Regions from separate parts of the Bacillus sp. PK6-16 genome, predicted to be linked through region 2. Evidence: riboswitches for the same ligand, from Rfam matches in the RefSeq annotation. Region 2 holds a riboswitch; each other region holds the start of a gene.
The links. Region 2 has a riboswitch for cyclic di-GMP ahead of M1D66_RS03585 (WxL domain-containing protein). Riboswitches for the same ligand answer to the same signal wherever they lie in the genome.
Positions count from the first base shown of each region.

Region 1: linked by a shared signal. The riboswitch ahead of M1D66_RS21735 (SpaA isopeptide-forming pilin-related protein) and the one ahead of M1D66_RS03585 (WxL domain-containing protein) in region 2 are both predicted to bind cyclic di-GMP.
Region 3: linked by a shared signal. The riboswitch ahead of M1D66_RS25100 (methyl-accepting chemotaxis protein) and the one ahead of M1D66_RS03585 (WxL domain-containing protein) in region 2 are both predicted to bind cyclic di-GMP.

Region 1 covers NZ_CP096511.1:4,238,410-4,250,524, reverse strand. The annotation lists gene ecsB (ABC transporter permease EcsB) at 1-437, shown strand, start outside; gene ecsC (ecs operon protein EcsC) at 451-1,158, shown strand; gene M1D66_RS21780 (YjcZ family sporulation protein) at 1,199-1,342, opposite strand; gene M1D66_RS21775 (TetR/AcrR family transcriptional regulator) at 1,498-2,079, shown strand; gene M1D66_RS21770 (hypothetical protein) at 2,082-2,249, shown strand; gene M1D66_RS21765 (PH domain-containing protein) at 2,329-2,805, shown strand; gene M1D66_RS21760 (PH domain-containing protein) at 2,798-4,249, shown strand; gene M1D66_RS21755 (DUF975 family protein) at 4,450-5,103, shown strand; gene M1D66_RS21750 (hypothetical protein) at 5,328-5,765, shown strand; gene M1D66_RS21745 (CPCC family cysteine-rich protein) at 5,762-6,028, shown strand; gene M1D66_RS21740 (TetR/AcrR family transcriptional regulator) at 6,367-6,903, shown strand; cyclic di-GMP riboswitch class I at 7,076-7,168, shown strand; gene M1D66_RS21735 (SpaA isopeptide-forming pilin-related protein) at 7,228-12,115, shown strand, end outside.
Region 2 covers NZ_CP096511.1:695,052-707,166, reverse strand. The annotation lists gene M1D66_RS03585 (WxL domain-containing protein) at 1-2,305, opposite strand, end outside; cyclic di-GMP riboswitch class I at 2,458-2,546, opposite strand; cyclic di-GMP riboswitch class I at 2,619-2,707, opposite strand; gene M1D66_RS03580 (ATP-binding protein) at 2,952-4,172, opposite strand; gene M1D66_RS03575 (ATP-binding protein) at 4,169-5,422, opposite strand; gene M1D66_RS03570 (catalase) at 5,605-5,793, shown strand; partial or broken gene M1D66_RS03565 (catalase) at 5,726-6,070, shown strand; gene M1D66_RS03560 (alpha/beta fold hydrolase) at 6,086-6,895, shown strand; gene M1D66_RS03555 (LTA synthase family protein) at 7,106-9,175, opposite strand; partial or broken gene M1D66_RS03550 (hypothetical protein) at 9,557-9,788, opposite strand; gene M1D66_RS03545 (DUF3986 family protein) at 9,799-10,095, opposite strand; gene M1D66_RS03540 (ABC transporter substrate-binding protein) at 10,216-11,223, shown strand; gene M1D66_RS03535 (ABC transporter ATP-binding protein) at 11,235-11,999, shown strand; gene M1D66_RS03530 (ABC transporter permease) at 11,992-12,115, shown strand, end outside.
Region 3 covers NZ_CP096511.1:4,882,429-4,890,424, reverse strand. The annotation lists gene thiM (hydroxyethylthiazole kinase) at 1-398, shown strand, start outside; gene thiE (thiamine phosphate synthase) at 414-1,073, shown strand; gene M1D66_RS25105 (anaerobic C4-dicarboxylate transporter family protein) at 1,189-2,502, opposite strand; cyclic di-GMP riboswitch class I at 2,785-2,869, shown strand; gene M1D66_RS25100 (methyl-accepting chemotaxis protein) at 3,004-4,746, shown strand; gene M1D66_RS25095 (non-ribosomal peptide synthetase family protein) at 4,879-7,996, shown strand, end outside.

The DNA of each region.
Region 1 (12,115 bases), 1.8 Mb from region 2:
CGATGATAGGCGAAAAGCGTACATATTTATACTTATATACGAGAACATTTTTAAGATCTGGTAATTATTTTGGATTATATGTGCGTCTGCTCGCTCTTGGCGGAGTAATTCTTTACTTCATTCCATTTTTATATGGACGATTTATCGTAAGCCTTATCTTCCTATACTTAATCGGTTATCAGCTATTAACTTTATGGAAACATCATCGCATGAAAATTTGGCTTGATTTGTATCCAGTAGGGGGAGAAGAGAAGAAGAAAGATTTTCTTGCTTTATTAAACGCGATTCTAATCATCGGAAGCGTAATCTTTACAGTTATATTTGCACTAGCAACGAAAGATTTCATGATGACAGGAATTTTACTTATCGTAAGCATATTATTTAGTATCGGTTTCGTTTACCAATACGGGGCGAAGCGCATTGAGCGTTTAAATTGAAAGGAATGAACCTATGATTACATACGAAGAGAAGGTTATAAAAGAATTGGAGCAGTGGAAAGCTACATTCATGAAAGATTCTTCTATGATGACACGGTTCTCCAAAAAAGTGCAGACGAAGGTGCAACAGCTCATTCCGGCGAAAGTACAAAAGGTACTAACAGAGACGATTCGTATGATGGTGCAAACGATTAGCGCCGGGTCAAACTTTATAAAGCCGAAACTAAAAGAGACGACATGGTCACTGCAAAGACGTGACGATGAAGTTCGTAAAAAAATGGATGAGTACAAAAAAATAGCAGCGGCAGAAGGAGCAGGGACTGGAGCTGGTGGTATTCTCCTCGGTCTTGCTGACTTTCCGCTTTTACTTACAATTAAAATTAAATTTTTATTCGATGCAGCGACATTGTACGGATTTGATACGAGTAAACAAGAAGAGCGTCTTTTTATCCTTCACGTTTTCCAACTTGCCTTTTCAAGTGACGATCACAGAAAAGAAATATGGAAAGCAATCGAAACGTGGGATACAGAAAAAGAAAATCATATGGACTGGGAAAAGTTCCAAACAGAGTACCGAGACTATATTGATTTAGCAAAAATGCTTCAGCTCGTCCCAGTAATCGGCGCCCCAGTCGGCGCGTATGCGAACTATCAATTACTGCAAAGGCTTGGAGAAGTGACGATGAATTGTTATCGTATGCGATTGCTGAATAGGGATTAAAAACAAGGCGTCCTACATATGTAATGTAGGACGCCTTTTCTTAGAAGCTAAGTCCGATATAGCTAATTCCAACTATAATCAATACGATAAAAAGTACAATGATTAATGAAAATCCGCTCTTACCAGCTTGTCCCGCTTCACCGCCGCCATTACCACCACTACCGCCATTACCACCAAGTCCCATATGATATCCTCCTTATTCTTATATGTTGCTTTTACTTTATAACTTTCTGTATTTTCCAATAAATACCTTCTGTAGTGCTAACTAAATTGAAAATCATTTCGTTTTGTTTTATAATTTACTTACCGACCGGTAAGTAAAAATAAGTGAGGTACAGTATGACGAAGAATTTACAAACATCGCAGAACATTGTAGAGGCATCATTTAAACTTATGGCAGAACACGGCATTGAGAAGATGAGTCTTTCCATGATTGCGAAAGAGGTAGGTATTTCAAAACCGGCTATTTACTATCATTTTTCTTCTAAAGAAGCGTTAGTTGATTTTTTATTTGAAGAGATTTTTTCTGATTATCATTTTACAAAATACTTTAATGAAGAGCGGTATACGAAAGAAAACTTTGCAGAAAAGCTAATCGCAGATGGTTTACATATGCTCTCTGAGTATGAAGGGCAAGAAGGAATACTACGCGTTATCAATGAATTTATCGTAACTGCATCGCGAAATGAAAAGTATCAGAAACGTTTATTTGAAATACAAGAGGATTTTTTGCATGGTTTCCATGATTTATTGAAGAAAGGCGCGAGACTGGGCGTTGTGTCACAACATGAAACGGAAGAAAATGCTCATACGCTAGCGCTCGTGATCGATAATATGAGCAACTATATGCTCATGGGATTCCAGTTAAAGTATAAAGAAATTTGGATTCGAAATGTGAAAAACGTAATGAAGGAGGAGTAAAAATGAAAATGCAAAAAAACTGGTGGCTCGGTTTTCTTGGATTTATTGGGGTTTATAAAATACCAGGTATGATTGAAGCTTTTCAAGCGGATGGAAATTGGATGAAGTTAATCGGTTTCATTTGGCTACTTTGGTTCGGATATTTTATTCCTGAGAAGAAAGAAGATTAAATTCCAATTTTCTGTAAAGTTACGTAAAATATAGATTGAGAGTATTCATATATTAGATTACTAGATTTGGAGTGGTTACATGGATCCATTGAAAAATGAAATTCACCCTGACATGGTCAAGGTGTGGAAAGCGCGTTCTTTAATTGAGCTAGGAATCAGTATTATAGTCATTTTTGCATATCTTTTCTTTATGATTAAGTTTAATTGGTGGGCTTGGATTTTCTATGTGCTCATCGGATTAACAATTGTATATACACCGTTTGATTACTTTACGTTTCCGAAACTACGTCAACGTTATTACAGCTACCAACTAAATGAAGAAGAACTTGAAATTCAGCATGGCCTTTTCGTTGTTAAGCGCGTATTAGTGCCGATGATTCGTGTACAGCACGTAACGATTGAACAAGGGCCAATTATGAGAAAATACGGATTAGCAGAATTACACATTTCAACAGCAGCAACTTCTCATAGCATCCCAGGTTTAACGATGTATGAAGCTGAAATGTTGAAAACGAAAATCGCAGAATTAGCGAAAGTGAGTGATGAGGATGTATAAAAGGCAGCATCCAATCACGATGTTATTAGAGTTAAAAATAACAGACTTTATACCACTCATTATTTTCATGTTTAGCTTAAACGGAAAGTTCCCGTTTTGGTATTTAATTCCCGCTGCATTTGGTTTACTCACCGTTTTTTCAGCGTTTGAAAAATGGTATTACACAACATACTGGGTTGAAAATAACGTATTGCATGTGAAACAAGGTCTCTTTGTGAAAAAGGAGAGCTACTTAAATAAAGAACGTGTTCAAACGATTAATACAAGTTCTAACGTACTATATCAAATGCTCGGTTTGAAAAAAATTCAGATTGAAACAGCTGGCGGAGGCGATGAAGCAGAAGTTAGCTTAGCTGGAATTACGGTAGAAGAAGCGGCGGAGCTTATTACTTTGCTAAATGAGCCAACTCCAGAAGTGAAAGCAGAAAAAACGTTAGACGAAGTAGCAGAAAATGTAGTAGAAAAAGCAATTGTTACAGAGGAAAAACAAACGACAGAATATAAATTAACTTGGAAAGAGATTTTATTAGCATCTGTTACATCTGGTCAATTTGGACTATTATTCTCTTTAATCTTTTTCGTCTATCACCAAGTAGATGAGTACATTCCGAAATGGATAGAGAATGGTGTAAAGTCGTATGTAATGGAACATGATATATATGGCTGGATTTTCATGGTAGCCATGTTACTCGTTCTTTCTTGGATTATATCTACAATCGGTTACGCGTTAAAACATGGCGATTTCACAGTGAATCGAAGAAATGACGAAGTCCGTATTTCGCAAGGATTACTGGAGAAAAAAGAACTCGTACTAAAATTGCATCGTATTCAAGGTATTACGATAAAAGAAAGTATTTTACGCCAACCATTCGGTTATTGTGCTGTGCAAGTAGAAGTCATTCAAAGTAAAGGAATGGGTGACGAAAAAGAAAAGGTTACACTGCACCCAATCATTCGAAAAGATCGAGTACAACAGTTACTCGCCCATTTACAATTACCATACGAACTGAATGCAAACATTATTGCATTACCAAAAGCAGCATTACGCCGCTATCTCATTGATAGTTTCATTTTCTTCGCAATGCTAGCAATCCCGCTTCTTGGAATAAGTATATACTCTGAAAAGCACTTCATCATGTGGGCATTAATTCCGCTCGCAATCCTTATCTTTACACTTGGATACGCAACATTTAAAACAAATGGTTACAGTGTTAACGGAGAACAAATTACACTTGTCTATCGTAGCGTCGGAAAATATACAGGACTTATTAGAAGAAGACACGTCCAATCAATGGAGAAGACACAATCATATTTCCAGCGCCGTGCGGATTTATGTACGTATAAGTTTTCGAGTGCATCATCTAGTTATAAAATAGAGCATACGAGAGTAGAAGATGCGGAGAGAATGCAGGATTGGTATAAGAAGAAAATAAATGAGATGTAACTTGAGAAAGCTTGCCTATTATGAAAGGCAGGCTTTTTTGTTATAGGGAAAAGAGTCGTTTAATCCATATATTAGTACAACTACAGCACACATGTATCAATACGTATGAAAAAAGGTAATATGCTTCTGTTTTAGGAAAATATGTGGGATTTTTGATATAAATGGTATAATAAAATGGAAATAGTATTAGGAGGTTATATATGATAAGTCAGTTGAAAAGAGAAGCACTTGATGCATTAAAAGGAAGATGGGGACTAGCGGTAGGGGCAACCTTATTAATTGGAATCCTTATTGGAGCTGTTGAAATGCTAACAACAGGTATTTTCTCGATATTTTGGGGTTGGGAAGAAGCAAGTGATTCACTTACAGTAAGTATTATAGTAATGCTTGTTATTGGTCCATTAACAATAGGTGCCTATTATCTTGTTTTAAATGCAATTCGTGGGACTGATGCTCGCATTGGTCATATATTTAGATGGTTTAGCGATGGAAGTAAGTTGATGAAGTCGTTTTTAACATATTTACTAATGTATGTATACTTGACTCTATGGACATTACTTCTTATTATTCCAGGTATTATTAAATCATTTTCTTATTCTATGACATATTTTATTTTGAATGATCATCCAGAATATACAGCGAATCAAGCGATTACTGAGAGTCGTCATATGATGAATGGACATAAAATGGATTACTTTTTACTATGCTTAAGTTTCTTAGGTTGGTTCATTTTAAGTATTCTTACTGTAGGAATCGGTTTCTTATGGTTAGCACCGTATTTCTACGCGACATCAGCCGCATTTTATGAAGAGATTTCAAAAGAATATTATAAAAAAGAAGGCACTACTTTCTAATAAAACATATAAACTATCTACCCTAAAGAATGTAGGGAGCAGATAGCAGATGGTTTAGGTGTTTTGATATTTGTCCTATTTTCGGGATTCACTTCAGGATAAGGTATAGATTTTTATATAGAAATGCTACCCTCTATGTTTTATCATAGAGGGTTATTTTTTTATGTAAAAATGATAGGAAATAATGAATAATATATGTAAAGAAACAAGCGAGGTGAATGAGAGTGAGCAAATTTTTAATACCGTATTCATTTTCTATATTAAGTTTCTTTATTTCAGCAACAGCACTTGATTTATATGATAGGATGGGAAACAATAGTGAGCTGGTTTCGCCGAACATAATTGCAAAGATAATTCAATCTACTGCGCAAATGGGAGTCCTTACATTGTATTTCGGAGTACCTATTATTTTAGGTGGCTGTCTACTTGGTGAGCTATTGTTTAGAGGTATCATTTTACGATTTAAACTCAGCTATATTATATCTTTATTATTATATCTACTTTTAGCTTTTAGTATTGTTTTCGTAACGGTAGGCATTCCAACTACATATGAAGATTCTAATACATTTTTCATGGGGATAACTATGATTTGTGCTGTGACATTCTTTATGGGCCGGAATATATGGGAGAAAAAAGAAATGAATAATGGAGTAACAGAATGAAATATACATGTCCGTGCTGCGGGTATAGAACAATAGAAGAAGAACCACCAGGTACATATGAAATTTGTAATATATGTTACTGGGAAGATGATGAGGTACAGTTTAACAATCCTGACTTTGAAGGTGGTGCAAATGAAGTCTCGTTAAGACAAGCACAGAAAAATTTTATTGCATTTGGTGCTTGCGAGGAATGTTTTATTGGATTAGTTAGAAAACCGACTAGTGAAGATGTGAAGGATGCTAGTTGGCAGCGAATTTGTTAAGTGAAATGTTATTACTCAATTCAATGGGAGTAATAACATTTTTTATTTAGTGCTGAAAGAATTACTGCCGTCTTATAAGGTAATAAGAAGGACTAAATTGGTAAATTTTATTAATGGATATATTTTCAATAAATACAAAAGTATAGATGTATAGTCAGCTTTGTGTGTTTAATGTTATCATATTGAATGATATGGAAATTTTTAATAGAATAAGTAACTAAAAATTCAAAGGTAATGAAGCTTTTGTTGTATAAAGAAAATACTTAGTAGTAATCAACAATATTAAAAATAAGATTCGTATTTATATAAATTTAGTAGAAATGGGGTTTTAAAAAGGAATGAGTATAAGCATAACGCGGCAAAAGATTTTGGCGGCCGCTTCTCAAATTGTGCAATGTAAAGGGGTTGCTAAATTAACCTTAGAAGCAGTGGCAAAAGAGGCGGGTGTAAGTAAAGGTGGATTATTGTATCACTTTTCAAATAAAGAAGCTTTAATAGAAGGTATGATAGTCAGAGGGGTAGAGGATTATGAGGGAGCCATTTACAATAAAGTAGCGGAAGACGCAGAGAAGAAAGGGAGATGGGTTCGCTCTTTTGTAGAGGAAAGATTAAATAATGAGAGAAGAACAGAAGAGTTATCTAGTAGTATGATGGCAGCATTCATGTTAAAACCTGAATTACTTGAGCCATTACAACAATCATTTCAGCAACTGCAAAAGAATATAGAAAACGATGAGATAGATGCAGTTTGTGCAACAATTATTAGATTAGCAGCAGATGGATTATGGTATTCGGAATATTTAGGGGTTGGAAGACTAAGCCCCGAGTTAAGAGAAAAAGTGATTCAAGCTCTTATTAGAAATTCATATAAATAGAATATACGAACTATATAATGTGAAAATAATTCACCGTTGCTTCTTTAATGTAGTGGTGAATTATTTTTTTTATTAGAAAAATAGAACAATTTTATAGAGTATTGAATTATAACCGTCCAGACGGTATAGTAATATTTGGTTTAAGAGGAAAATGAAACAAAAAAAGAATAAAAGATATTTTTAGCACACTATTCGAAAGGATAGGCCGCAAAGCTTAGAGTCTACGGTAATACATATTGGTTACTAAGATCGTCTGGTTGCACATTTTTGATGCAACCGGACGGTCTTTTTTTGTTATATAAATATAAAAAATAGGAGGGAACTATGCAAATGAAAAGTACTAAAAGACATATTTCAATGGTTTCATTAGTTTTTCTAGTATTATTTTCAGTGCTGAATGTGTGGGCTCCAGTTATTCAAGCTGCTGTGATGAAAAGTCCAGTGGACGAAATTAATATTTCCCGTACTGATGGCACGACATCTGAACCGTATCAAGCCTCAGATGGTATGAAAGTAGAAGTGAAGTGGTCAGCTAAAGAAAAAATAAAAAGTGGAGATCAATTCACAATTGATATGCCAAAAGAGTTTCGAAAAGACCTTATGAATATGAGTTTTCCTTTAAAAGATGCTGAAGGAAAAACAGTTGGTACATGTGAGATGAAAAAGGGTCTATTAACGTGTACTATGGGTGATTACGTAGAAGGAAAGAATAACATTAAAGGTTCTTTATTCGTAGAATTCTACTTTGGTCTAGAAGCATATGATGGTGTTAAAGAAATTCCATTAGAATTTAACGTTGATGGTCAAATCGTCAATAAAGAAGTAAATGTAAGTAATACGACAGAGAGACCGAAGCCACAGCCCAATACAGATAATCTATTGAAATGGGGTTCTTATAATCAAGAAGATCCTTCGATTGCTGATTGGCTTGTATATGTAAATGCAACTGGAACAGAAATGCAAGATCTTAAATTAACAGATACATTAGGACCTGGGCATGAGTTAATTACAGACAGCGTAGTATTAGAAGAGGCTGTATTTGAAGATGGTTATGCACCAACAAATATTAAGCCAGCAGATTTATCTAACATTAAAATTAATACAACAAAGGCTGGATTTACAATTGAGTTTCCAGACAGTTCAAAAGGTTATATTTTAAGATATAAAACAAAGATTACTAATCCTTCTGCAAAGCCTCATAAAAATACTGTGAAATTAGAAGGTAAAAATATTAAAACTGAAGAAAAAGTAGGACAAGTATTCGTAAGTGGTGGAGGGGGAACCGGTTCAGGTGACGATAATCCACCTAGTATTGAAAAAAATATAGTTGATGAGAATGGCAAGCTTGTAGAGAATGAGCAGCTAACACAAATGGATCAAGTGATTCAATACCAAGTTGGTACACATATACCGAACGATCCTCCTAAATACACATCAATGGTAATTCGTGATGATTTAGAAGATGTTTTAGAAGTATTAGAGGCAAAAGTATATGATCAAAATGGCCAAGATATTACTTCTAAAGGGACGTTAAAGATAGATAAGCAAAGAAGTGAAGTAACATTTACGTTTGGTGAGAATTTTGACTATAAGTCATATGAAGACCAGATAATTAATCTTAGTATCAAGGCGAAAATTAAAAATGATGCAGACTTATCTTCTTACGTAGATAAGAAGATTCCTAATAAAGCGGAATTACATTTTGATGATAAAACATTAACATCAAAAGAAGTAACTATTACGCCGCCTGAAGCTCCAAAAGATGGTACAGTATCGCTTCATAAAATAGATTCTGAGAATCCGAACAAAGGGTTAAAAGGTGCCGAATTTGAAGTCCGAAATAGTGCAAATGAAGTTGTTGCAAAACTGAAAACGGACGAAAAAGGTTTTTCAGTACCTCAACCTTTAGCTCCTGGGACGTATAAAGTATATGAAACAGTAGCACCAGAAGGATATCAAAAATTAACAAGTCCAGTAGAGGTTACACTTCAAGCTGGAGAAACAAAAACAATTGAAATTAAAAATACTATGCAAAAGGGTCAAATTGAAGTAAAGAAAATTGATTCGGAAAATGGTGAAAAACCATTAGCAAATGCAGAGTTTGATATAGTAAAAGACGGTGTAGTAGTCGAACATATTGTTACAGATAAAGATGGTAAGGCAATCTCTAAACCGTTAGCACCAGGGAAATATATTTTAAAAGAAACGAAAGCGCCTGAAGGCTACCAATTAAAAGAAGCAGAGTTCGAAGTAAATGTAACAGGGGACGGCATATTCCCAATACAAGTGGAAAATGCAATGGTAGACAAAGGTAATATAGAAATTACAAAAGTGGACAAAGAAAACGGGGCAGTATTAGCGGGTGTCGAATTTGAAGTCCAAGATGAGAAAGATGAAGTAGTAAGAAAAGTAGTAACAGATAAAGATGGAAAAGCAAACGTTTCAGATCTATCAGTAGGAAAGTACAAATTAGTAGAGACGAAAAGCTTACCAGGTTATAAAAAGCTAACAGAACCAGTACCATTTGAAATAAAAAAAGGTATGACAAAAGCTTTAGCAATAAAAGTAGAAAATGAGCAGTTAGACAAAGGCTCAGTAGAAATTACAAAAATAGATAAAGATAGCCAAAAAGTACTAGAAGGCGTAGTCTTCGAAGTGCAAGATGAGCAAGGCAAAGTAGTAACAGAAGTAAAAACAGATAAAGATGGTAAAGCAAAAATCTCTGATTTATCAGTAGGGAAGTACAAATTAGTAGAGACGAAAAGTTTACCAGGCTACAAAAAGCTAACAGATTCAGTATCATTCGAAATTACAAAAGGTATGACAACAGTCCTATCGTTGAAAGTAGAAAATGAACAGTTAGATAAAGGTTCAGTAGAAATTACAAAAATAGATAAAGGCAGCAAAAAAGCATTAAAAGGCGTAGTCTTTGAAGTGCAAGATGAAGCTGGAACAGTAGTAAAGGAAGTAAAAACAGATAAAGATGGTAAAGCAAAAATCTCAGATCTATCAGTAGGGAAGTACAAATTAGTAGAGAAAGAAAGTTTACCAGGCTATAAGAAATTAACAGAGCCAGTATCGTTTGAAATTACAAAAGGTATGACCGAGATCTTATCATTAAAAATAGAAAATGAAATGGTAGATACGGGAAATATAGAGATAACAAAGATAGATAAAGATAATAAAGCACCGTTAGCGGGAGTAACATTCATCGTACAAGATGAAAAGGGTAAGGAAGTTACGAAAGTAACGACAGATAAAGAAGGAAAAGCAAATGTTTCAGATTTACCTGTAGGAAAGTATGAATTAGTAGAGGTAGAAAGTTTACCTGGTTATAAAAAGTTAGAAAAACCAGTATCATTTGAAATTAAAAAAGGCATGACCGAGGTCCTATCATTGAAAGTAGAAAATGAAATGGTGGATACAGGGAATGTAGAGATAACAAAAATAGATAAAGATAGTAAAGCTCCATTAGAAAATGTTGTATTTGAAGTACGTGATTCAAAAGGAAAAGTAGTTGCGAAAGTAAAAACGGATAAAGAAGGAAAAGCAAACGTTTCAGATTTATCTATTGGAAAGTATGAGTTGGTAGAAGTAGAAACACCGGCAGGATACAAACCACTAGAAAAGCCAATTTCATTCGAAATTGAAAAGGGTAGAGTAACAGCATTACAATTGACTGTAGAAAATGAATTAGTGGATACAGGAAATGTAGAAATTACAAAAGTAGATAAAGAAAATAAAGATGCTTTAGCTGATGCAGTCTTTGAAATTCAAGATGAAGCAGGACAAGTAGTCGCTAAAATAACGACAGATAAAAAAGGACAAGCACAAGTTACTAATTTATCAGTCGGCACATACAAGTTAGTAGAAGTAAAAGCACCAAAAGGATATAAACAATTAGTAGATCCGATTACTTTCCAAATTGAAAAAGGCATGACAAAATCTCTTGCTTTAACAGTAGAAAACGAAATGTTAGACAAGGGAAATGTGGAAGTAACAAAAGTAGATAAAGATAATCAAAAAGTATTAGAAGGCGTAGTCTTCGAAGTGCAAGATGAGCAAGGCAAAGTAGTAACAGAAGTAAAAACAGATAAAAATGGTAAAGCAAAAATCTCAGACTTATCTGTAGGAAAGTACAAATTAGTAGAGACGAAGAGCTTACCAGGTTACAAAAAGTTAACGGAACCGGTATCATTCGAAATTAAAAAAGGTATGACGAAAGTTTTATCATTGAAAGTAGAGAACGAACAGTTAGATAAAGGTTCAGTAGAGATTACAAAAGTGGACAAAGAAAGTGGCGCAGTATTAGCGGGCGTAACATTCGAAGTGCAAGATGAAAAAGGAAAAGTAGTAACAAAAGTAACGACAGATAAAGAAGGACAAGCAACAATTTCAGATTTACCAGTAGGAAAATATAAGCTAGTAGAGGTAGAAAGCTTACCAGGATATAAAAAACTAGTGAAACCAGTATCATTCGAAATCAAAAAAGGTATGACAGAAGTTTTATCACTAAAAGTAGAGAATGAATTAGTAGATAAAGGCTCAGTAGAAATTACAAAAGTAGATAAAGATAGTCAAAAAGTATTAGAAGGCGTAGTCTTCGAAGTACAAGACGACAAAGGAAAAGTAGTAACAGAAGTAAAAACAGATAAAAATGGTAAAGCAAAAATCTCAGACTTATCTGTAGGAAAGTACAAATTAGTAGAGAAAGAAAGCTTACCAGGCTACAAAAAGCTAACAGAGCCAGTATCATTCGAAATTAAAAAGGGTATGACAGAAGTCTTATCATTAAAAGTAGAGAATGAACAGTTAGACAAAGGTTCAGTAGAAATCACAAAAGTAGATAAAGATAGTCAAAAAGTATTAGAAGGCGTAGTCTTCGAAGTACAAGACGACAAAGGAAAAGTAGTAACAGAAGTACAAACAGATAAAAATGGTAAAGCAAAAATCTCAGACTTATCTGTAGGAAAGTACAAATTAGTAGAGAAAGAAAGCTTACCAGGTTACAAACAATTAACAGAACCAGTATCGTTTGAAATTACAAAAGGTATGACAGAAGTTCTATCATTAAAAATAGAAAATGAAATGGTAGATACGGGAAATGTAGAAATTACAAAAATAGATAAAGATAATAAGGCACCGTTAGCAGGTGTAGTCTTTGAAGTACAAGACGACAAAGGCAAGGTAGTAACGAAAGTAACGACAGATA
Region 2 (12,115 bases):
GCTTTTTAACACGATCATCAGTTACCTTTAAAGAATTTGAAATCGCCTTCGGTGCGTATGTCGTTGTTTTCGATGGAATTGTTAAATCTCCAAAGGTAATTTCTTTTGGTACGTCTACTAACTTTAAAGTACCATCAACAACAGTAACTGGAACTTGAATTTCCGCTTGTACACCTTGCTTCGTTTCAATTACAACCGTTACAGTATGATTCCCTATTATTTTGGTATCCGGAATATTGATTAACTTCACTACTGATATTGGTTTATCTACATCCAAATTCGTATCTACAGATAAATCTGTCACAAATTTAGAAATATCCATTTTTGTTAAATCTGTTCCTTGCACTACTTTTTGTGGGACTGATTTCCCAGTTGGAATACCTTTATACCTTATTTTTGCGATTCCATCTCGATTACTATCTTGCCCATCCTTATCGCCATCTAAATAATTTTTAGCTGACACCGGTATTTCAAGATAACCACCTTTGTAATATTTCATTACATCGGCACCTTTTACAGGAGAACCTGTAATTGTCATCTCGTAAATTTTCCCGTTGAATTCTTCTGTTTTTAGCGCATTTTCTTTCGCAACTGCAGTGACTTTATTGTTTTTCCTATTAATATCAAAGAAGCTACTTACATCATCTCCACTCTCCACATCTTGAATGGAAACATCATTCACAGTAAAATCCTTATTCACTTCACTTTCTAATACAAAAGATTTCGCATAGTGAATATCTTTCGATTGAGCAGGCATATTTTGATATACCTTATAAGAAAGTTGACGGGAATTATCTTCCACAATATCTCCTATTACACTTGGAGCTGGAATTTCAATTTGTGTGATCGCTAATTGGTCGTATGCTACATTAACACCTGAAGCATTTAATCTAACTTCTAGCGGTAATTCTGTTAAATTATCAAATGTAATTGTCATATCTGCTTCTGGAGTAGCTACTGGGCCTGCTGTTCCAGAAAACTCTATTTTATTATTCCCTTTATCTTGATACCTAATTGAACTCGTATCATACACGTATAAATTCGTTAAATGACTACCATCATTACGCAACGTAACATTTTTATAACTATTTATCCTTTTAAAATTCCACATTGCCGTTAATGGTACTTTTTTACTTGTTCCGTGCTCATAAAATTCAAAGGAAGCATTATAAGTTTGTCCTGACCTTCCGTTCCCATATAATTGTAAAAAGTTTTTTGCATCACCTTTAGTTATTGGTGTTTTAACATCTACAGACGAAGCTGTCATAGAGTGAATATTAATACGGACATCAATCCATTTCCCTTGATATTCACCAGCTTTTTTTACTAATACGTACTGTTCTCTATTTGAATTTCTAAATGTATATTGACTTTGACCAGTTCTGTCATCGCTACTACCCTTTACCTCATATGTTACTTGTGGGCTCCAAACAAATCTAAAAGCATATTTACCCGAGATAGAAGGCCCTTCACCTGTTCTATTATTTATTACCTTTACATTTGGATATTTAAGAATACTTGTAACAGGACTAGCAGCTAGTAGAGATTGGCTCTTTAATATCTTCTCAGCTTGAATAGCAGGTAATTCCTGATTATTTTCGTTGACCTTATTGCTCTCTTTTAATTCATTTTCCTTTGATACGAGTTCTTCATTAACCTTTTCTTTCGCTAAAGTCTTCGTTTCTTTTGGAATTTCAGCATTAGTAGCATTTATTTCTTGTTTTTTATTTTCTTCCAATACTTTCACTTTTTCACTGATTTCTTTTTTCGCAACTTCCTCTGAAACCTTTGGATTTTCATCAGAAATAGCTACATGTAAAGCCTCTTTTTTCTCTCCAACATGCAGAGAAGGAGATTCAATTTTCTTTTCATTCCCTTCAAACTTCACTATCGGTTCAAATTTGTACTCTCCAGCTTTTTTCATTTGAATGACTACATATACGTCACCGATAGAATTACTTTGTTCATTCTTTTCAATTTTTACAATGTGATCTTCTGTTACTGAAATGTTTTGAATCGCTTTATTGTTTTCATTCATTTTTTTCGTTTCTGCTTCATTAAACAGCTGCTCATTAGATAATTTCAGCTCGATATTAGCATCTTGTTTATTTGTATTTGTGATCTTTAATACTACATCTTCATCAACTTTTATTTCTTGTTTATCCATATGAACGATAAAACGTCCTTGCTCGTCGTTTGTAACCGCATAAACTTTCGTTGCAGAGTAGTCTAGCACACCAACTTGTGTAAATAATATTCCTCCAGCGAGAAGTATACGCCCAAATTTCCCTATTTGTTTTTGCAATGTACTTCCCTCCCTTGCTTCCTGCATACCGAATATTTCGAACATTGAATTTATTTTCTAGCTAAATTTACAATCATAGTGTATATTCCTAGAAAATAAAAAGCCTGGTTGCCTTTTGGATTTTCATACATCACAACATGTGTGAAAATCCAAACTGCAACCAGACTATCATAGTAATTTTCATTACCTTAGACTCTTAGCTTTGCGACCTATCCTTTCGAATAGTATGCCCATTTATTTTTTCTTTTTGAGACAATAAAAAAATCCGGTTGCCTCTTCGATTTTCATACATACAACTATGTGTGAAAATCCAAACTGCAACCAGACTATCATAGTAATTTTCATTACTTTAGACTCTTAGCTTTGCGACCTATCCTTTCGAATAGTGTGCCAAATATAGGTATTTATTTATCGTGTTTTGAATATACCATTAAAACCCAAAAAAGAAAATAGTTTTTTTAGAAAAAAACTATTAATTTTTATAATCTAAATTTTCTCTAGGAAATCCATATTGAAAACTTTCAAAAAACATTTTGATGTTAGAAACACATCATACATTCTTTATCGATAAAATGAGATTTTTACTATACACAAATAGCGAGATAAAATAAAAAACATCACTTCCAAATAAGTGATGTTTTTGTAGTTAATGCAGTGGTAACATAACCTCAACTGTCGTTCCAACCCCAACTTCACTTTCAAAACTCATTTTACCGTTGTGGTCTTTAATAATTTTTTCTGTAACTACTAAACCTAGACCAGTTCCTGTTTCTTTCGTTGTATAAAAGGCTTCATTTAACTTTGGAATTTTATCTTTCGGAATGCCGCATCCCTCATCTTTCACTTGAACGATGATTCCATCTTTTACAGTAACTTTAATCGTAATTGTTCCGCCAACTGACATTGCTTCAATTGCATTTTTGATTAAATTAAAAAAGACCTGTTTTAATCGTTTTTCATCACATATAATTGATGGTAAGTCTTTACTGTAAATACCTTGTATGTAGACTCCTTGTTTTAAAGCTGGCTTTTCCATAACTCGAATAACATAAGAGATAATTTCTTGTATGTTATGAGTTTCTGATTCTAGTGATTTAGATTTCTCAAATCCACTAAGTTCTGTAGCAATTATATGAATCCGATCTACTTCTTGTTTCATAATATCACTATAAATTTTATCCTCTGGATGCTTGTCTGCTTGTTTATTCACAAGTTTTTTTAAGTTTGCTAAAGGTCTTCTAATCTTATAACCAATAACCGTTGCCATCTTTCCAACAGCTGCTAGTTTTTCTGTCTGTTTTATTTCTTTGTCCATCATCTCAAGCGTACGAACGTAAGACTGAACCCTTAAAAATATAATCCAACATATGATAGTAAATACGCTATATAATGCCATTGGGATTAAAACGAGAGAAGATTGAATAATGATTCCTGTAAGAGCATACTTTCCGATAAGTATCGCTGGAACTAACCAGAAATATCTTTTATTCACAAAGATTGGTGCAAACAAAATAAAAAATCCTTCTACTATATTTCCACCGTCAAATTCTGCATCGCTACCATAATAAATCATAATGTTATGGATACAATCTAATACATTATAGCCAATTAGAATAATATACTTTACCGCAAAAGCATTCTTCCATTTCATAAAGTATATTCCAATGCAAAACAATACCACCATCAAAAAGTAAAGCCATAAACCTAAACCATCTTCAAACTCTCCTACACCTTCTTGCTCTCCACCGATTAACGGTACGATAAATTCATAGGCAAGATCATATACGAAAAATATAATAAAAAATAAACTTAAAAATGCTTTCAGCGCCTTTATTTCTTCATTTTTAAATATATAGCCTTTATTCATATGGTAACTCCTAGCTTTTCTTCCACTTGGATTTCAGTATTTCCACACTTCCTTGGGAGAATGATGTCTATTCTCGTTCCAGAATCTTTTTCACTTGAAATATGCAACTCACCAAGGTGCTCGGCGACAATTCGATTCGCTACCGTCAGTCCCAGACCAATTTTATCTTGTTTCGTTGTATAAAAGGCCTCTGTAACACGGGGTAAGTTTTCTTGCTTAATACCATGACCATTATCGATCACACTGATCATTACATATTCTTTCCCTTTATTTTCTAATTGTAAATGTAATATGCCACCTTGTCCCATTGCCTCTAAAGCATTTTTTATCGTATATAAAAAGACTCCTCTTATTTTTCGTTCATCACATTCAACTTCTATTGTTTTTTCTTCCACATTAGAAATAAACTGAATGTTTAATTCATCTATTTTTTCACGAAGACTTGTTATTACTTGTAATACAATTTTTCCTACATCATGTTTCTTATAAATAGAAGGTTTGCATGTAGCAACTTCCATTAACTCACTTATCATATTATTCATATTTTCTATTTCAAAAATCATACGTTTATAAATAGGATCCTCTTCATGCTTCTCTCGTTGTAATTGCGTAAATCCTTTTAATGAAGCGAGTGGATTTTTAATTTCATGTCCAACAGTCGCTGCCATTTTTCCGATTACTGCTAATTTTTGTGATTCACTAGCAATCGCAATACTTTCCTTTACAGCTGAAAGATATTGTAAAAATCGGTTTAAAATGATATATGCAGCTATTAACATAAGTGTATACATAATAAGGAACATAAATGCTTTTACTTCCTCTAATACAAATAAATAAATTAAATATTTTCCTACAATAGAGGAAAGTAAAAATACATAGAGTTTTTTATTTAAAAATATAGGTACAAAGAAAATGAGAATAATTTCTATTATATTTGTCGCATCAAACGCCGCCTTATTATAAAAAACATACGAAAATATATTAGCGAGTTCTATCCCTATGTATGCAAATATCCATGCATATTTAACAAGGTTTGCCTTCTCTTTTTTCATTAAATATATATTTGCGCACAGTATTGCTACTCCGCAAATAACTTGCCATATTATTTTGTATCCCTTATCCATTATTGATTTATCTTCTAATACGATTGCATAGAAAATTTGATATACAATAACAATGACATATAACACCCATAAAAGGATTTTTGCATTTCTTTCTTCTTCTTTATATGATAAAAAACTTTCTTTCACTTCAACACCCCTTCAAAATAATATCTCGAAGAATACCATTTATTATAATAAATGATTTTCATAGACAAACAAAGATAAATCGAACATTTGAGGAAAATCATGCCAACTATGCAATATCTTCATGCTATATACAAGCATAAAAAACATAAACAATAATACGTATATTATGGGAGGTATTTTTTATGGATGGCAAAAAAAATAAAAAGACCGAACAACTCCAATCTTTCATGCGTGAAAATGAAGGAAAGGAGATGACAACAAATACAGGTATTAAAATTTCAAACGATGAAAACTCTTTAACTGCCAGTGATCGTTTCAGAACGATTAGGCATAGTGCAAGGAACGCCAAATGGACAGTGGGAAGTAAATGATACTTTCTTAACAGGCTCACCACTCCTTTATGATGGATTACTTCTTATCGGCGGAGAGATGGATGATCATTTTCTTAACAAAGCAAGTTCATTTGTCGTAGAATCATATAATCACTTTAAGCCGATTGGCTCCTTCCAAAACGGCTCTTCTATTATTCAATCTTTAAATATCGAAGGAAAGCCTGGTGTTCTAATAGAACAAGACCCTACGAGGCTAGCAAATGAATTTATTAAAGCTATGACAAAACAACGCTTTTGGGATAGAGCATATTCATAAAATAGGGGGAAATTTATGTTTGTTACTGTCGAGAAAGATGTGCATATTTTTGTGCAAGACGTTAATCCTGGTCCAGGTAGTAAGACTGTTTTCTTCGTTCACGGATGGCCTTTAAATCATCAAATGTACCAATATCAACTCAATGTTTTACCAGAGCATGGCTTTCGCTGTATCGCCATGGATATACGAGGGAATGGACAATCTGATAAGCCATGGACTGGTTACACGTATGATCGATTAGCGGATGATATCGCAATTGTTCTGGAAGCACTTCAAGTAGAGAACGCTACATTAGTCGGTTTCTCAGTTGGTGGTGCTCTTTCTATTCGCTATATGTCTCGCTATAATGGGCGCCGCATTTCTAAGCTCGCATTAATTGACGCTGTCTCCCCCTCTTTCGTTAAAAATCAAGAGTCCCCTTACGGTGTACCGAAAGAACAAGCAGATGCTCTCATTAATCAAATGTATGCTAATTTACCAAAATTTTTAAATGATGTATCTTTATCCTTTTTTAATAGAAACTTAGGGGCTGCAACCCTTGAATGGTTTTCTTATCTCGGTATGCAGTCCGCTTCTTATGCCCTTATAAAAATTTTACAAGCAGCTGCAAATGAAGATGTAACGAAAGATTTAAATAAAATTAACGTCCCAACAAAAATCTTCCACGGCGTTCACGACCAACTAATTCCTTACAAAAGTGCTGAGCTTACGCAGCAACGAATTAAAAATTCTCAGTTACATGCTCTTACAAATAGTGGTCATGGTTCACCAATCGATCAAGCGGATGAATTAAATAAAGAACTGATAAAATTTTTACATGCATAACAACTGCAATACAAGAACGAAAGTTAATACAATCGATTTTTCACAAAACATAAAATTCACATATTTCTCACAAATACACAAATAAAACGATTACATTTTCATATATACTAAATGTACAGGTAATACTCCCTAAACCCAGCTTGTCTGGTTACCCCGTTAAATACTATGAAAAAAGAACTTGTATCGTTATACAAGTTCTTTTTGTTTCTTTTATTTAAAGAGGATATCTTTACTATATTGATTTCCGACGAGTAAATCATATTGGAGCATTTTATATTGCTCTAACATTTCTTTTTGTTTCTTTGTTAAATCATTGATTACTTCTCCATTTTTATCAACTTTTAATTCATCTCTAAGCACTGGTATTTCCTTGTAAAGTTCCGATAAAAATTGATAAAATAAGGATTTATTTAATCCTGCATAATCAAAAATAAGATTAGAAAAATGAATTGGGCTTACTAAACCTAAATTATCATTTGGCATATCAAAGTTTGCATACATTAATAGCGGCGTTTGCGCCATCGCTAAACGTTCATTCGATGTTTTTTCATTCGTTATATACCCATTTTCTTTATAAAAAGATTTATTTGTTCCTAATGATGGAAGATGATCTCCAAAGAATACTAATAATGTAGGTCTATCAAAATTATCTAGTTGCTCTATTAAATATTGAAGAGCCTCATCTGAACGTCTTAATCCTTCTGTATACGTCTCTAATTCTCCCTTTGATTCTTCATTTTCTAGACCGCTAATTTCGATTAGGTTTTCACCAAATCGGCCCTCTGTAAATGGAAAATGATTTTGCATCGTAACTGCATGAATAAATGTAGGTTGTTTTTGTTTCTCTAACTCAGCAATTATCTCTTTACTCATCGCTAAATCACTAATATAATCTCCATCAATATCCACATTTTCCATCGTGTCCTCTGCATTAAACTTATCAAACCCTAACACCTTATATACATCATCACGTTTAAAGAATGTGCGACCAAATGAATGAATTGCACTTGTATAATAACCTTCTTTTTTCAACGCTGTAGGGATTGATGGAATTTCTTTCTTATTTGTAATAACCTGCTGATATGGTATAGAACCTGGCTTTAACAAACTCATTGAATAACTTGTTAATGCCTCAAATTCAACGTTCGCCGTATTCCCCCCAAATGTAGGAGAAATAGTTTGTCCACCAGGAAAGTTTTCTATATAATGATGTAAATTTGGCACAGGATCTTCACTAAAAGAAAGGTTGGTTACTTTCGTCGGATCCCAAAACGATTCACTCATTACAAAAATAATATTCGGTTTCTCTTTTTTCTTTTGGCTCCCTATATTTCCACTATATTGTTTGTTTATATCGTTTGCTATTTGAAGCATATTTTCTTTAGAATAATTTTTTGGTTTTTCCATAACTGTTGTATCTAAATTGCTAATAAACCCAAGTACAAAACCATTTGAAGCATAGTTCTCATTTTGATTCCACAAAACAAAATCTACACCTGATTTTTGAAATACTTTATTCATAAATGTATTCGCAAAATTACCATACGCATATAGAACAAAAATAGACCCTACTACTAATAAGGCTCTTATTCCTAGATGAATCTTTACATTTTGAATATACCTTCTCATATATATCCCTGCTACAATACAAGCTACGATACTTAAGATAATGACAAAAATATAACTCCAACTAAAATAGTCCATCACCATCGGTATAACAGATTGCATATGCGTAATTTGTGTAAAATCAGAAGGATATAACGGATCACCTCTGAAAATAAGCTTCAAATAATTCACAATACATAAAATGACTAACGTACAGCTCGTTAAAACCATACTTAGAAAAACCTTACCTATTAAATTATATACAAGAATATATATTGCATAAATTACTACAAAACTTAATATAAACTGCATATTATAAAAGTAAATCCAATTCATTGCCTCTATGAAACTCATATTAACTTGCATGACAATATAAAATAACGCTACTGTATGAGCTAGCAAAAATAATATAAAATGCACTCGTAGGGATGCTCTAAGTATAGGCATCTCTTTTTTATTGAAATGCGTAATATAAAACGTTATGCCCCATATGAAAATCATCATAACACTTAAAACAAGCTTTTGATTTAAATGATCTTTCATCATGTCTAAATTAAAAACCTTTAAAATCATAAACAGCATAGTTATTACTAATAAAGTCACCATACTACTTATAATGCTAGAAATTAATATATTTCTTTTTGGAAGATGAAAAAGTGTAGAACCATACTTCAATTCATTCCCTCTTTTCTATGTATTAATTTCACCTCGCATCGAAAAAACTATTTGTATTAAAATAACATATATCCTATATTTCGTCTGCAAACTTGCTTCTACTATAAATATATTTCCTTAATACTTCCTTAATCAATAGTTAAATTGTGGCATACAAATTACTCATTCTTGAAAAACTTAATTTCAGCACTCCACTTTATGATATAATAACTATTTTTTAGAAATCCTTAATGCTATTAAAGATTCGACATGAAAATACGAAAGAATTAATAGACAAGCGTTGTACGTTTTTAACAACAATTACTATAACGAAAAGAACCCGCCACAAGACAGGTTCTTTTCGTTATTTTATGATAAAAGAGAAGATGATTAGCATGTGTATTATATAAAAGGAAGCAGCCATATTTTCCATACGATACATACGAGTACTGTAACTACAAAATCAAAAAAATCTAATCTCGGGCCTTTTTTTCATATTCATATGTAGCCACATATGAAACCATTTTATTTTTGTATATTTATGGATGTTTTTCTTTACAAATCGGTAAATAAGCATTTGCATAATAAAAAATCCGGCCACAAAAATAAATAATAAGATGAGAAATCCAATCACAAAATTCCTCCTATTTTTGTAGCGTTTTTTCTACTATCCGATTTTTCAAAACCCACTCTTCAAACTGGGCACTTCCAAATTCCCAACTAAGATCGCGAGCATGTACAGAAAAAACGTAATAACCGGCATATTCATCCATAAACCTACCTAACTCTACATCGTCTTTCTGAATACCGTATACTCCAAAATTAAAATACACATCCCATACGTCTTCATTCTTCCTCTTATAAGCAATCGATTCCATATCACATTCTGTCCCGAAATAATCAAGATGTAAATGTACGCTATCATCGTATTCGTACTCCATTTTATCACCCCTTATATTTGTACTTCTTTACCTCCAAAAAAATTCCTGCTATCTACACTCACATATGGGCACTTACCTACATATCATGCTTGTAGAGTGACTTCTGGGAGGTGTTATATAGTGAAAAAATTAATCGCGATTTTTTGCATCATGTTACTAGCTGTTTTTACTTTTGCTGCTTGTAGTAGTAAAAAAGAAAGTACGAAAGAACAAACCCAAAACATTCGCGTCGGCGAAGTTACCCATTCTCTCTTCTATGCCCCATTATATGTCGGGATTGAAAAAGGATTTTTTAAAGATGAAGGACTAAATATTGACCTACAAACAACAGCTGGTGGCGATAAAACGATGACCGCCCTATTATCTGGCGGAATTGATATTGCTCTCGTCGGTTCTGAAACATCTATTTACGTTCATCAACAAGGAGCGAAAGACCCTGTCATTAACTTTGCACAGCTTACACAAACAGATGGGACATTTTTAGTTTCACGTAAAAAACTAGACTCTTTTAATTGGAATGACGTAAAAGGTGTTACATTTTTAGGACAGCGTAAAGGCGGCATGCCGCAAATGGTTGGGGAATACGTTTTAAAGAAAAATGGCATTGATCCTCGCAAAGATACGAACTTAATTCAAAATATCGAATTTGCTAATATTGCAAATGCCTTTGCATCTGGTACAGGAGAGTTTGTCCAGCTCTTTGAACCGACTGCAAGCATATTCGAAAAAGAAGGTAAAGGTTATATCGTCGCTTCATTCGGAAATGAATCTGGTACTGTTCCTTATACAACATTCATGGCAAAAGAAAGTTTCTTAAAGAAAGATAAAGCTGCTGCTGAAAAGTTCACACGTGCGCTCTATAAAGCACAGCAATGGGTTGATACACATAGTCCAGAAGAGATTGCTGATGCTGTTTCCCCGCTATTTAAAGACACTTCAAAAGACATTACAGTAAAAGTAATTGAACGGTATAAAAAGCAACATTCTTATGCGACAAATCCACTACTAGATGCGGAAGAATGGAAACAGCTCCAAACGATTATGAAAGACGCTGGTGAATTACAAAAAGAAGTCCCACATGAAGCGCTCGTCAATACAAAAATTGCCGAAAGCGTTATTAAGAAATAGAGGCGAATTGTATGAGTTTTTTACAAATACGTAACGTTTCTCACTGCTTTTTTGCAAAAGAGAATGCCAAACTTATTCTTGAAGATATGAGCTTACAAGTGGAAGAAGGCGAATTTATTTCTATACTCGGCCCAAGTGGTTGCGGTAAAACAACGCTCCTCTCAATCATTGCTGGGTTACTTGATCCAATTGATGGTATTGTCTTTTTAGATGGTGAACCAATTACAATGAAAACATCATCTATGGGATATATGTTGCAGCAAGATTACTTATTCCCGTGGAAAACGATTGAAGAAAATATTATGCTTGGACTTCATATTCGAAGGATTTATGATGAACAAATGAAAGAACATACTTTAAACCTTTTAAAGCAAGTCGGTCTACATGGGGTAGAAGGACAATATCCTCGTGAACTATCCGGCGGTATGCGTCAACGTGCCGCTCTCGTTCGAACGTTAGCAACTGATCCGAAAATTTTATTACTAGATGAACCATTCTCCGCACTCGATTATCAAACGAAATTAAAACTAGAAGAACTCGTTTTCAACTTACTAAATAAATATAAGAAAACATCACTACTTGTTACTCACGATATTGAAGAGGCGATTGCGATGAGTGATCGTATTTATTTACTTCAAGCGAATCCTGGAAAAATCGCGAAAACCTTTATCGTCCCGGAAAGTATCCGTTCTTTATCACCGTTAGAAGCACGCCATCACTACGATTTCCCAGCCCTCTTTCAAGATATATGGAAGGAGCTGGAACGACTTGGATAATATAAAACAACTACATGAACAATTTCGAAAGAAAGAACGCAGGCGTGCTTGGATTGCTCGCTCACTACAGCTTTTACTACTTATTCTTTTCTTTGCACTATGGGAAATAGCTAGCA
Region 3 (7,996 bases), 1.1 Mb from region 2:
AAGGGGTAGACGCTGGTACTGGAAATGGAAATGTTGTAAGTATTGCAAGGCAGGCAGCAGATGAACTAAATACAGTTGCGGTCATTACTGGAAAAGAAGATGTTGTTACAGATGGAGAGAGAACTATTGTTATTCGAAATGGTCACCCTATTTTAACGAAAGTTACGGGAACAGGTTGTTTACTAACTTCTGTAATAGGAGCATTTGTAGCAGTGGAAAAAGATTATGTAAAAGCAGCAGTAGCAGCATTAACGTTTTATGGTGTAGCTTCGGAACTGGCAGCTGCTAAGACCGTGGAAAAGGGACCTGGTAGTTTCCAAATTGAATTTTTAAATCAGTTAGCGAATACTACTTCTGGTGATATTGAGAAGTATGGAAAGATTGAGGAGTTAGAGTAAGAGGGAGTGAAAGAAATGGCACGCATTGAAATAGATAAAATGTCTAAGCTATTGCAAGTGTATTTTATTATGGGAAGTAATAACTGCACGAGGGATCCTTTAGCTGTATTGAAAGAAGCGTTAGATGGTGGAGTGACAATTTTTCAGTTTCGCGAGAAGGGGGAAGGTTCTTTAATCGGAGAAGATAGAGTGCGCTTTGCAAAAGAATTGCAGACGCTTTGTAAGGAATATAGTGTTCCTTTCATTGTAAATGATGATGTAGAATTAGCCATTGAATTAGATGCAGATGGTGTTCATGTAGGACAAGATGATGAAGAAATTACATCTGTTCGTGAAAAAATGGGAGATAAAATTATCGGCGTATCTGCTCATACAATTGAAGAAGCACGCTTTGCAATCGAAAATGGAGCAGATTATTTAGGCGTTGGACCTATTTTCCCAACGAGTACGAAAAAAGATACGAAAGCGGTTCAAGGAACGAAAGGATTAGCCTATTTTAGAGAACAAGGAATTACAGTGCCAATCGTTGGTATTGGTGGGATTACAATTGAAAATACAGCGGCAGTTATAGAAGCGGGTGCGGACGGTGTTTCAGTTATTTCAGCAATTAGTTTAGCTGAATCTGCGTATGAAAGTACGAGAAAATTAGCTGAAGAAGTAAAGAGAAGTTTGTAGGGAAGGACGTGTAGTATTTTAAGTGCTACATGGAGAAATAGACTGCCCAAAAATTTAAACAAACATTTGATTAAAAAAGCACAAACCTTTTTAAATAAAGGTTTGTGCTTTTTCTTTAAAACATAATTGAAATTAAGAGCATTCCAATTCCGATAGAAGTAAATGTTGCAATTAGGCCAGGAATCATAAAACTATGATTTAATACGTATTTACCGATACTTGTTGTACCAGTACGATCAAAGTTAATGGCAGCAACGATTGTTCCATAGTTTGGAATGAAGAAATATCCATTTACTGCAGGGAACATCGCAATCAGTAGCGCTGGTGGAATGCCAAGAGATAGTCCAAGTGGCATTAAGGCACGAACAGTTGCTGCTTGGCTGTACAGTAAAATAGATAGAATGAATAGTGCGATGGCAAATAGCCAAGGTGCACTTGTTACTAAATGCTGAATGGATCCTTGAATCATATTTAAGTTTCCATTAAAGAAAGTATCTCCCATCCAAGCGATACCAAAAATAGCAACAACTGCTGTTGCCCCTGCTTTAAAGACGTTACCAGACACAATGCTTTCTACATTGGGTTTACAGAAAATAATAATAAGAGCCGCGATAGTTAACATAACCATCTCAATTGTGTTCGGCATGGAAAGACGAGCTAACTTCCCATCAACTATCCATCCTGGACGAAGTGCTTCAAATGAACCAAGAAGTACAACAAGGAAGGTTCCTACTAGGAAAAGGATAACTGATAATTTTGCGCCCTTTACACCTACAAATTCTTTTTTCTCTTCAAGCTTAGGAATCATTCCTTCTTTTAATCGTTTTAAGTATTCAGGGTCTTCATTTAATTCTTTTCCCATCTTACTAGCAACGAATGCAGCTATCATACAAGCGATGAAAGTAGAAGGTATACTTACTTTTAAAATATCTAATAAGGTGATTTTATAGTCAGCTAACATTGCTAAAAGAGCAACTGTGGCAGCTGAAATTGGACTAGCTGTAATTGCTTGTTGAGAAGCGATTACGGCAATCGACATTGGGCGTTCCGGTCTAATCCCTGATTCACGAGAGACTTCTGCAATAACAGGAAGTACAGAATAGGCAACGTGACCAGTACCTGCACATAGTGTGAATAAATAAGTAACAATTGGAGCAAAAAAAGTAATACGCTTTGGATTTTTTCGTAATGTCTTTTCAGCTAGATGAACAAGATAGTCCATTCCTCCAGCAGCTTGCAAAGCACCAGCAGCTGTAATTACTGCCAAAATCATAAGCATTACATCGATAGGAGGCGCGGTTGGTTGTAGGTGGAAGACAAAAACGAGTATTGCCATACCAACTCCACCCATTACTCCTAAACCAACTCCGCCTAGGCGTGCACCAATAAAAATACAGAGTAACAAGGTAAGAAATTGTAGCCAAAACATGATAAACTACCTCCGAAATTCATTAGTTAAGATATATTCGAATAGTTTAATTTGAATGAAAATTAAATAAATACCCGAAGAAATCCTTGTTATTTATACATTTTTTATTATATAACACAAAAAAAGTAACATTCACGTACTTTTTGAAATTATTTTGAAAAAGCAATGCATTAAAAATTTGTATTTATATCTCTAAATAAGTAGACATTTTGATTTATATGTTGTAATCTTTGAAAGAGAATAAATTAATTCTCATAGAACTCCCATATCGTTCAACTCGTTCAGCGAGAAAGGCAAACTGATGGAAACATGAGGACGCAAAACTACAGGAGCTAAGGTCGAAAGGCTACGCTAGCCAGTTACCGGACGGATAGGGTTGGTCTTGGCCAATGCTTTTACATTGGCTTTTTTTTATTCTCGAACATATTGAGAAACATTTTCAAACAAAATATCCATATATTTTGTTTTTTTGTTTGTATTGATTAAGGAAGGTGGATATTAATGAAAAAATATTGGCATAAGTTATCGTTCCTTCAAAAGAACGTCTTATTAACCGTATTAGTTATTTTGACACTTGTTGGAAGTATGGGTGCATTAAGTTTCAATATGTTTCAAAATAGTATGATGTCTTTATTTGAAAGGCAGTCTATTGAAACAGGAGAAATAGTATTGAAAAAACTGGATGTAGAATTAGTTAGAGACATGGCGAAAGATCCTACAGCCGAAAAAGTGAAAAAAGAAAAGTTAACAGAGAAATTAGATGAAGTGTCAAAAGAATTGAAAAGCGTTGGACAAACGTATGTTACAGGAGCAAAGCCGAATGAAAAGCGAGAATTACAACTCGTTGGTTTGACTACAGAGTTAACAAATGCGTTTCCTATAAAGCCGGGAGATTATTATGAACAACCCGCTCATTGGATGAAGGCATACGATAAAGTGATTGATACGAAAAAGGCTCAAATGACAGAAGTATATGAAGATGAAATAGGTTCGTGGGTGACAATATTAGAACCAATTACAGATGGAGAAAACAATATTGTTGCAATTGTTGCGGCTGACTTAGATGCTTCCATTGTTCCTATTACAAAAGAGAAGTTTATGATACAGGGCTTACTCTTTATCATTATTTCATTAGCAATTGCGACTATTACTCAATTCTTTATTGTGCGTCACTCGTTAGCTCCATTAAAAGATTTACGAGAAGGGTTACGTAAAATTGGTGAAGGTGACTTAAGTATTAAATTAAAAGAAAGACCAGATGATATTGGAATTATTAATGTTTATTTCAATAACACGATTGAAAAATTTAAAGGGATTATAGATAAAGTAAGGCAAACTGCTGAGCAAGTTTCTTCTTCTTCACAAGAATTGTCGGCGAGTACAGAGGAAAACAGCATGGCAGTTCAAGAGATTGCAAGTTCTATTGAAGGTTTAAGAGTAGGGGCACAGTCTCAAAAAACTTCAGTACAACAATGTTTAGGAATTGTACATGGAATGGAAGATAAGGTAGAAGAAATAACTGGGGCTGCAAAACAAGTTGCGGTTGCTTCTGAAGGTATGGAACAACATTCAATTGAAGGTAATGAAGTGATTGGACAAATTATTAATCAAATGAGTTTAATCCAAAATGCAGTACAAGATTTATCTTCCATCATTTATTCGTTAGAAACAAGGTCAAAAGAAATTAGTGATATCGTAACTGTAATTACAGGTATTTCAAATCAAACAAATTTATTAGCTTTAAATGCTTCTATTGAGGCTTCACGTGCTGGAGCAGCTGGAAGAGGGTTTGCAGTTGTTGCTGATGAAGTACGAAAATTAGCAGAACAAACGGAAGCGTCTGCTAAAGATATAGCGAAATTAATTGGTGAAACACAAGCTGAGACAGAAGATGCTGTAGTTTCCATGCAAAAAGGTTCAAGAGAAGTAGAAACTGGAATTTCGCTTGTTCAAAGTAGCGGTGATTTCTTTGAAAAAATCTCAAAATCAGCGCAATCTGTTACAGATCAAGTAAAAGCTGTTTCTGGTAATTCGAGTGATATTTTACAAAATAGCCAGAATATCGTTCAAGTCGTAAATGAATTATCACATATTGCAAATACTTATGCTAACAGCAGTAGTAATGTTGAAGAAAGCATGAAAGAGCAAGAAATATCAGTACAAGATATTGCAGAATTAGCGACTTCTTTAAGTTGGCTTTCTCAAGAATTACAAGAGCTTATTGGTGAGTTTAAAAGCGAATAAGGAGAAAGTTCAATTCTAATCAAGGGGGATCCCCCTTGATTATGAATTGAACGAATCTGCCCGTTAATAAGGGATGAAAAAGGTGTGAATTTTCACACCTTTATTATATTTAAGAGAGGAATTTACATAAATATGAAATTAGCAATTTCTTATAATAAGATGGTAAAAGAATTTTTAGGAAAAGTAGAAGGGAGTATTAAAATACCTAAAGATGTGCAAGGAACAGAACTTGGGGTAAAAAGGAAAACGGAACTGTTTCCAAATTTGACTCACATTGTAGATTTAATAGGAGCGACTGCAACGTGGTTATATCATATTTCTAAAGAAAAACATATTGTCGTGCTTTATCATGTAAGAGGAAGTTTATTTCCGATTATTATTGAAGTTTCTAATTTTCTCTCCTATGAAAGTTTGAATTTACAGATTGAAGAGCAACTGGAGCAAATTAAAGAAATGAATGAGGAAGAAATAGAAAAGTTTCAAAACGGTAATACATTATATGAAATGTCACCTATTATTATTGGCGAAACATATTATGAGCTACAAGACACGAATACATTACAATTTGTATTTAGTAAAAATATGCAAAGTGTAGAAATAATATTTAATAGTGTTAATTGGAAAGAGACAACAATTACTCGTTATGCACAACAAATACAAGGTGTTTTAATTAATAAATCACAAAATAAGAATAATCATATAAATGATTTTAATATTATTACAGAGGCCGAGATGGCACTTTATAGTCAAGTGAATGATACGACAGCAGTATATCCTGAGAAAAGTATCGTCGATATGTTCTATAATACTGTTACTCAATTTCCAAATCGTATAGCTTTATCTTCAAGGGAAGGTACTTTAACTTATGAGGAGCTAAATAAAAAAAGTAATCAAATAGCTCATATGTTAATTAAAAACGGCGTCCAATTAGGAGACTATGTTGGAATATTTATGAAACGTAGCATAGACACAGTAGTAAGTATGGTAGCTATATTAAAAGCTGGTGCAGCGTATGTTCCGATTGATCCAGATTATCCGGAAAGTAGAATACAGTACATTATTCAAGATAGCCAAGCGAAAGTTATATTGATGAAAGAGACGCCTATAACATGTGATGGGGTTCAAACAGTTTCAATGTATGATAGTGAAACTTATGAAGATATAGATGTAAAGTTGTCTATTCATTGTGATGATGTAGCTTATATGATTTATACATCTGGTTCAACAGGGAATCCAAAGGGAACGATGTTAGCACATAGAGGCGTTGTTAATCTGTATACTTGGATGAAAAAGCAATATGAATTGACAGAAGAGGATGTATTTGCCCAATTTCCTTCCTTTAGTTTCGATGCTTCTGTATGGGAGTCATTTGCTTCTTTATTCTGTGGAGGAAACTTATATGTACTATTAGAGGAAGAGCGATTGTCTGTAGAAGCATTTGCAAATGCAATCTATAAAGTGAAAGCAACTTCAATCTTGGCATTAGCAACAATTTTTGTTCGACAAGTAGCAACTTATTTGGCAGAAGAAGATATATATAAGCTAGCTTCCCTAAAAAGAATTGCGATTGGCGGTGAAATGTTGCCTGTAGAGGTTATTAAATTGTGGAGAGAAAGAATAGGTACAAATGTTGAAATTCATAATGTATACGGACCGACAGAATGTACTGTAGTGACGACAACCTATAAAATACCTAGTCAGTTAAATGAGGATGTTGCGAGTATTCCCATTGGTAAACCATGTGCTAATTATCAAGTTATGATTTTGGATGAGAATATGAATCTTTGTCCAATTGGTGTACCTGGTGAATTATATATAGATTCAGTGGGATTAGCAAAAGGGTATTTTAATAAGCCTAATAAAACAATTGAAGCTTTTATTCCGAACCCTTTTAATCCTATAGTTAATATATACAAAACAGGTGATATCGTTAAGTTGCTAGAGGATGGAAATATAGAGTTTTTACATCGGAAAGATGATCAAGTAAAAATTAGAGGACATCGTATTGAACTAGGCGAAATCCAAAGTAAAATTTCTCAAAATCATAATATAAAAGAAAATGCTGTTTTTGCTAAGAAGAGTAAGGAAGGTAGCCAATATTTAATCGCGTTCTATACAACTTTAAATAAAAAAGAAATACCAGAATTAGTTTATCAGTTACAAGAGCAATTACCAGATTATATGGTGCCATCTAAACTAATTTATATTAATGAATTACCACTTACACCTAATAAAAAGATTGATGTTAAGAAGTTAGCTCAGTTAGAAGAAAAGTATGAACCGGTTCGGCTACAAGAATATGTTGCACCTTCTAATAAAGCAGAAAAACAAATAGCGAACGCCTGGGCGGAAGTATTAGGAATTTCAAAAGTTGGAGTGCATGATGATTTCTTTACAATTGGTGGACATTCATTAAAAGTATTACGAGTCTTAACATTGTTAAAAGAAGATTTCTCACATTTAACAATTCAAGATTTCTTTAAAGAAAGAACGATATATGGATTAGCTCGAATTGAGCGAGAAGTAAAAGTAGAGAAAGAAGAAGTATTTCGTGAATATAAAGTGATTCACGAACCAGATACTATCACGTATGCAAACGTTTTGGAAGAAAACCAGATTTCAAATGTCTTTTTAACAGGAGCTACTGGTTATTTAGGATCACACATATTATATGAATTGTTGAGAGATACATCTGCTACTATTTATTGTTTAGTAAGACCAACTAAAGATGTGCAGCAAAGAATTATAGATACATTAACAGGCTACTTTAATGATGTATGTGAAGAATGGTTACAGCGTATACAGGCCGTAGCCGGTGATCTGGGAGAAGAGTATCTTGGGATGAGCGAAGAAGAATTTATGTTCATCAGTTCTAAGATGGATACGATAATTCATTGCGGTGCAGATGTAAGACATTTTGGGGATGTAAAACAATTTGAAAATATAAATGTCCAAGGAACTAGCCGTATGCTAGCATTAGCGGAGAAAGGTGCTACATTCCATTTTATTTCTACAATTGGTATCCCGTTAGAATTAGCGGTAGATCAATGGGATACATACATGAAAACTGGTGATTTTAATTACAGTGTAGACTTAGAGAATGTATATTCAAATAGTAAACTACAAGCGGAAAACATTGTTCGTGAAGCAATGAAAAATGGTTTGCGCGGAAATATTTATCGTGCAGGTAATTTAGCATGTCATTCAGAAACAGGTTCGTTCCAACAAAATATTGAAGGAAACGCATTTT